3 regions of the Chengkuizengella sp. SCS-71B genome follow, and region 2 is predicted to be linked to each of the others. Evidence: riboswitches for the same ligand, from Rfam matches in the RefSeq annotation. Region 2 holds a riboswitch; each other region holds the start of a gene.
What was found. Region 2 has a riboswitch for thiamine pyrophosphate ahead of tenI (thiazole tautomerase TenI). Riboswitches for the same ligand answer to the same signal wherever they lie in the genome.
Positions count from the first base shown of each region.

Region 1: linked by a shared signal. The riboswitch ahead of tenA (thiaminase II) and the one ahead of tenI (thiazole tautomerase TenI) in region 2 are both predicted to bind thiamine pyrophosphate.
Region 3: linked by a shared signal. The riboswitch ahead of thiC (phosphomethylpyrimidine synthase ThiC) and the one ahead of tenI (thiazole tautomerase TenI) in region 2 are both predicted to bind thiamine pyrophosphate.

Region 1 covers NZ_JAZHSH010000001.1:3,689,935-3,692,212, forward strand. Annotated here, with positions in the region: gene VQL36_RS18105 (ECF transporter S component) at 1-334, opposite strand, end outside; gene tenA (thiaminase II) at 398-1,087, opposite strand; TPP riboswitch at 1,255-1,359, opposite strand; gene VQL36_RS18115 (ABC transporter substrate-binding protein) at 1,681-2,278, opposite strand, start outside.
Region 2 covers NZ_JAZHSH010000001.1:316,206-318,483, forward strand. Annotated here, with positions in the region: gene VQL36_RS01535 (ATP-binding protein) at 1-901, shown strand, start outside; TPP riboswitch at 954-1,056, shown strand; gene tenI (thiazole tautomerase TenI) at 1,112-1,714, shown strand; gene thiO (glycine oxidase ThiO) at 1,735-2,278, shown strand, end outside.
Region 3 covers NZ_JAZHSH010000001.1:1,157,646-1,159,923, reverse strand. Annotated here, with positions in the region: gene thiC (phosphomethylpyrimidine synthase ThiC) at 1-936, opposite strand, end outside; TPP riboswitch at 1,236-1,347, opposite strand; gene VQL36_RS05830 (vanadium-dependent haloperoxidase) at 1,541-2,278, shown strand, end outside.

The DNA of each region.
Region 1 (2,278 bases), 3.4 Mb from region 2:
AGCGTTTATAACGAACTGCTGCAAATACTAATTCCGCAAACAAACCTTGCAGTATACCATAAATTAATACTTCTAATCCCCATTCTGAACCTACAATAAATTCACCAGATGCAGCAGCAATTTCTGCAATTAAAGCTACCCCAGGTTTACGGATAATTAAAAATGCAACCGTTGCAGCTATAAACCACATTCCATAGATTAATTGATCAAAATGCAAACCGAACGGCTTTACCGCATAATAAACGGGTGTCCATAGTTTATAAACAATCCCAAATACGATAGCAATAACAATCGTAACCAATATATCTGTTAATTTTAATCCTTTATTATTCATTTCATGAACCTCCTATTTCTGTTATTCTACCCTAAAAATAACCATCATATTTTATTTTCAAAGTTAATACTTTGACGGTAAAGTTAATAAGTCTACTGGCCATGTTTCTTTTTGATATGCCATTTCCCAAAACATCAGCTCATATTGACTGCTTAATATAAAATGATCTTTCATTCGTTCACGATCTGACTCTGTCACTTTTTCAGCGATATTATCCACTAATTGAATGACTTCTTCAACTAACTCACGAAACCAGTCTCCACCATAGGTTGCAATCCATTCCTGATAAATCGGCTCTTTAGGTGCTGAACCTTTAAGCTTCTCACCAATTTCATAATACAACCAATAACATGGCAGCAAAGCAGCTATCGTATCTCCTATACGACCAGTATGAGCTGCACGGTACATATGTGATATATATGCATAAGCTGTTGGTGCTGGTTTGAAATTTTCTTTTTCTTGTTCAGTTATGCCTAACTGAACATAAAACGCTTTATGAAGTGATAACTCCGCTTCATTCGTTCCAATTGCATGGGATGCCATACGACTAACAGTATGTAAGTCATCGGCTTGTGCAGCAGCTATGGATTGAACTCTAGCAAAATGACTTAAATAATATGAGTCTTGTAAGACATAATAACGAAAACGATCCAATGATAATGTTCCGTCAGCAATCCCTTTAACAAATGGATGATCAAAACTCGCCTGCCAAATGGCATCTGCTTCTTTTCTTATCTGTTCAGTAAATTTCATCTCTTTCTCCACCTTTCTATAAGATCCCAAAAAGTGAAAAAGTGCTTTTCAGCATAATTCGAATACTTCTCGGGCTACCGAATCCTTCATAATTTTTGTTGAAACAGGTATAAAAAAACCACTCTAACAGTAGAGTGGGATTAAGACAAATTTGCACCTAAGTATTGCAAATCATCCATCCACTTCCCTACGCTAGTATTAACTAGATCAGGTACAAGGGTTAGAGCTAATGCCCCTCTCAGCAAATATCATTTGCACCCCTAGTGGTTTCGGTTTTAAATTCAAATACAACATTACTATAGTTTTTTTATTTTAACAAGGAAAAAGATTTCCAGCTTATATAATTGTATTCAAAGAAATCTGTGGGAAAGTTCACTTATAAGTTTTACATTTTAAATCAATTCTCCATGTATAACTTCCTATATTCATTAATCCTATTCATCAATTCTTCATATACATGGTCGTCCATTTTTTTCAATTCCCATAAAGTCTTATAATAATCAGACGCTGAATTTAACACCCCTTTCAATAAGAGTTTTTTTGGTGCACATCCTTGATATAATATTTTAGTGGTAGGCTCTTCATAAACTTTATTACTTTCCATATGCACGATCAACCTTCTTTTTTATTTGTTCTGTCATAAATTTCTCATAACCTTTAACATCAAGCTTTCTAAATTCTGTTACATATTCATTCCAAACATGATCAAATTCACCTGGGTTAGAAAGCACAAGCTTAGGGAAATATTTCCTCTGAAGTTCATCCGATCTTGTATCAAAAATTTGCACTGGTGAACCTTGTTCCACCTGAACACTCCATGCTGGGAACCAAGGTCTCTCATCTGTTAGTGAGAACAACTCTGCAAAGGTTCTCACACCATATTGCTTGAGTAAATTTAAATCACCTTCTGTATATCCTAATTGCACGACTTCCGCCTGAGACCCAGGAGCAACCGAATTTCCATCTGCTAAAGAAGAACCTGTTCCGTAACGAGGCCAAAAGTATTCAAAATATTTAAGACCAAATGATTCCCTAAATTCTTCTGTTTCTTGATCGATTTGTTCCTTGGTTTTATAAAATCTTCCATTCTCATCGATTTCAAATGTTTCGCCTTCAATACCCCAGTTGGACAAAATTTGATTTTCATCTGTTAAAAGGTTATCGAAATACTGAATGATCTTAGCAGGGTCT
Region 2 (2,278 bases):
GATTTTAATGTCAGCCATTGGAATTATTATCTTCGTTAGTTATATTTTAGCTGGATTTATCGTAGACCCCCTGCAGAAAATTCTACTAAATTTAAATGACATTAATAACGGGAAGTATGGAGTTCAAGTAGAAGTAAATCGAAAAGATGAACTTGGTTTATTGAGTGAAAGAGTGAATCTATTATCTTTGAATTTAAAAAAGTTTCAGCAATCGGAAGAAATGTTAGTTAAATCGGAAAAGTTATCTGTTGTAGGTCAGTTAGCTGCTGGAGTGGCTCATGAAATTCGAAATCCTCTTACTTCCTTAATTGGATTTTTAAACTTAATTAAACATGGTAAGGAAATGAACAAGGAAGTTTTAGAGGTTATGACTTCAGAACTTCACAGGATCGAATTGATTTTAAGTGAGTTGTTAGTACTGGCTAAACCGCAAGAGATAACATATAAACATAAAAACATACATAACATATTTAAGGATGTACTGACGTTAATTGAAATACAAGCCACACAAAATAATGTGAAACTGCAATTGGACATAGAAGAAAAAGTTCCATTTATTGATTGTGATGAAAACCAATTGAAACAAGTGTTCATTAATTTATTAAAAAATGCGATTGAAGCCATGCCATCTGGAGGAAATATCATTATTGTAGTTAACATGAACGAAGATAACAAAGTATTGATTAGCATTCAGGATGATGGGTGTGGGATGAATGAGGAAGAAGTGTGTAAGTTAGGCGAACCTTTCTTTACTAATAAGGAAGAAGGAACAGGTTTAGGGTTTATGTTAAGTGAAAAGATGATACATAACCATAAAGGAACTATTCATATTCATAGTATTAAAAATGTAGGTACTAGTGTGGATATAATTTTACCTTTAACACAAGATTCGAATACATAATCGTCAAGAATCGTTCATTGCTTCGTTGTAAGCATTCATGTTAAGATATTGAAAGATACACTAGGGGAGCCGATCGGCTGAGATAGAATAATTATTCTGGACCCTTTGTACCTGATCTGGGTTATTCCAGCGTAGGGAAGTGAAGATGAGATGTCATATTTTAAACTAAAACATCAATCCACTCTTTACGTACGAAGGAGTGGTTTTTTTATGTCTCAACGTGAACTGCATGTGATTTCGAATGGGAAAGCTTCATTACAACGTTTTGCTGATATTGCGGGGCAGATACATCCCTATGTAACAGCTTTCCATATTCGAGAAAAGCAAAAAAGCGCAAAAGAGCTTATGTTAGGTATATCATTTTTAAAAGACAAAGGTGTCCCGCTTTCAAAAATCGTGATTAATGACCGAGTGGATGTAGCCGTAATAAGTCGTGTATCAGGGGTTCACCTAGCTTGTCATAGCCTGGATGCTGAATTAGTAAAACAAACCTTTCCGAATCTTAGAGTAGGATGTTCTGTACATTCTTTAGAAGAGGCATTGTCTATAGAGGAAAAATATGTGGATTATGTCTTTTACGGTCATGTATATGAGACTGCTTCAAAACCAGGATTGCCCGGAAGAGGTTTGAATGAACTAGATACCCTTATACAAAAGCTAGAAATTCCTGTTATAGCAATAGGCGGAATAAAACCTTCTAACATTCAAGAGGTTATGACTACAGGGGCTTCAGGTATTGCAGTCATGTCAGGGTTGTTGGAAGCGGAAGATCCTCTTAAGGAAGCAATAACATATCGACAACTACTAAAGTGATTCGAATGGAGAGGAAAAACATGGTGAATCATTACGATGCAATTGTGGTAGGGGGAGGAGTCATTGGGAGCTCTGTTGCCTACAGCTTAGCAAAACGAGGTTTGAATGTCATCATTTTAGAAAAAGAAAGACTAGCGTCACAAGCATCACAAGCCGCAGCAGGTATGTTAGCTGCACAAGCTGAAATGACAGAAGCAGGACCTTTATTTGAACTCTCTAGAAAAAGCAGAAATATGTTCCCAAGTTTAGCTGATGAGCTCAAGGAGCAGAGTGGAATTGATATAATATTAACAAATAAAGGCATGTTTAAGATCGCAGTAACAGAGCAGCAAGTGAACGAGTACAAGCAAATGATTTCTTTTCAACGAGAAGCTGGGGAACAGGTAGAATGGTACACTGGAGATGAATTGCGTGATAAGGAGCCAGCTTTATCTAAATTAGTGTTAGGTGGTTTATATCTTCCAAACGATGGTCATGTGTCAGCACCAGAGTTATCTCTTGCATTTGCAAAATCAGCTGCAAAGCTTGGAGTAACGATACAAGAATATACCGAAGTATTTTCCT
Region 3 (2,278 bases), 840 kb from region 2:
GCCACGAGATACGATACCTGTTACTCTGTTAGCGGTCATAGGTACATATCTTAATAATACGCCCGCATGTATCGTGAAATAGTCAACACCTTGTTCCGCCTGCTCAATTAAGGTATCTCTATATACTTCCCATGTTAAGTCTTGAGCTTCGCCGTTTACTTTTTCCAATGCTTGATAAATTGGGACTGTACCAATTGGAACAGGAGAATTACGAATAATCCATTCACGTGTTGTATGTATGTCTTTTCCTGTAGATAAATCCATGATATTATCTGCACCCCAGCGAGTTGCCCAAGTCATTTTTTCTACTTCTTCTTCAATAGATGAAGTGACAGCTGAGTTTCCGATATTTGCATTAATTTTCACATGAAAATTACGTCCAATAATCATGGGTTCACTTTCAGGATGATTAATATTTGAAGGAATAATTGCCCTACCGTTTGCCACTTCGTCACGGACAAATTCAGGAGAAACATTTTCACGGATCGCAATAAACTCCATTTCTGGTGTAATCAGCCCTTTTTTAGCATAATGCATTTGAGTAACATTTTTACCTGTTTTTGCTCGTAGTGGTTTACGTTTCAACCCAGGAAATACATCCACGTTTTTAACGGATTCTTCATTTAGATAACCATTGTCTTCAGGTTTTATATTTCTCCCTTCGTACTCCTCTACATCATTTCTTTCTTTAATCCAATTCCCTCTAAGTGATGGCAGACCTTTTCGAATATCCGTTTCATAAGCTGAATCGGTATAAGGTCCACTAGTATCATAAACTCTCACTGGTTCATTTACTTCTTCACCATAATCTGATGTAGTTGAACTCAATGCAATTTCTCGCATCGGCACTTTAATATCCTCTCTAGATCCAGTAACATATACTTTTTTGCTCCCTGGAAACGAGGAGACAGAAATTTGATTCGTTTGATTTGACATAAGAAACCTCCTAATAGAAATGTATAAAAACATGAAAAAATTGCTTTATGCATGGGGGCAGAAGGTGATCAATTCTATTTGTTGAATTTGTGAAATAGATTTTTAGAAATTTCGCCATAAGTAGGTTCTGTCATTTTGGAAAAGCAGTGGAAATAAAAGATATCGTGGAATCATTCTTTTGTGGTCATTAAGAAAAGTTGAACGTACATTTTCTTGAGTATACAATTTTGCATGATTTTATTCTTTGTTATCCAATAAAAAAATAACTACTTAAGGAAATAAGCAGTCATGAATGGAACATTCAAGAATAGACATCTTTCCTACGCTGGCATTACCCAGATCAGGTTCAACAGTCGACAGCAGAACAGCCATCCTCTCAGCCTGGTCTTCCAAGCTCCCTGCATTTATTAACTTAATATAAATTTACCATGAACTGATTCACTTTACAATAAGTTTCCAATATTCCTTTCATTAGAGATATTAGGTATAAATCTAGTTTTATATTAAAAATGGGTGTTTGTTATAAAAAAACAGACGTTTTCATCATTTCGAATCCCATATTACAAGAATAAAATATTACATCATATAAGAAAGGAGTAAAAACATGAGTAAATGTTGTAAAAACTTTGATCCCAACTATTTATTGTGGAATGAAGTTCCATATGCAGGTGAAGATAGTCCACCTACAAATCCTGAAGACCCTCTATCTGGTTCATGGCCTATGTATTATTACAGACGATGCGGGCAGAAATTTCAGATTAAACAAACTGGAGAACATGTCTATTTCACGATCAAACATCCTAATTTTATAGATTGGGGTGGAGCGCAATTAGATGCTGTATATGAAGCTGCTAACAACTTAGATGAATTCAAAAAACAAGTAGCAACTTACTGGGGAACAGGTGTAGCTACGAAACAATGGCTGCCTGTATTGGATATATTAGTAGATACGTATGGAGTAACCGCTCCTCATGCCGCACGAATAGAAGCTGCAGTATTAGCAGCTGCTAACGATGCATTTGTGATCAGTTGGTATTACAAATTTTTGTGGTTAGTGGCCAGACCTGATCAGTATGATCAAACTTTTGCTACTCTATTATGCACCCCTCGTCATCCAACCTATCCGTCTGGACATGCAGCTGTGGCAGGTTCTGTTACTACTATGCTTAAATACTTTTTCCCAGGGGAAGCTGCTAGGTTAGATGAATTAGGTGAAGAATGTGCTTTATCTCGTTTGTATGCACTTGTCCATTTCCCAGTCGATAATGATGAAGGTTTAAAATTAGGTAGACAAGTTGCAGAACATATCACTTCAATTTTATTTAGTGAAACGGATTCATCA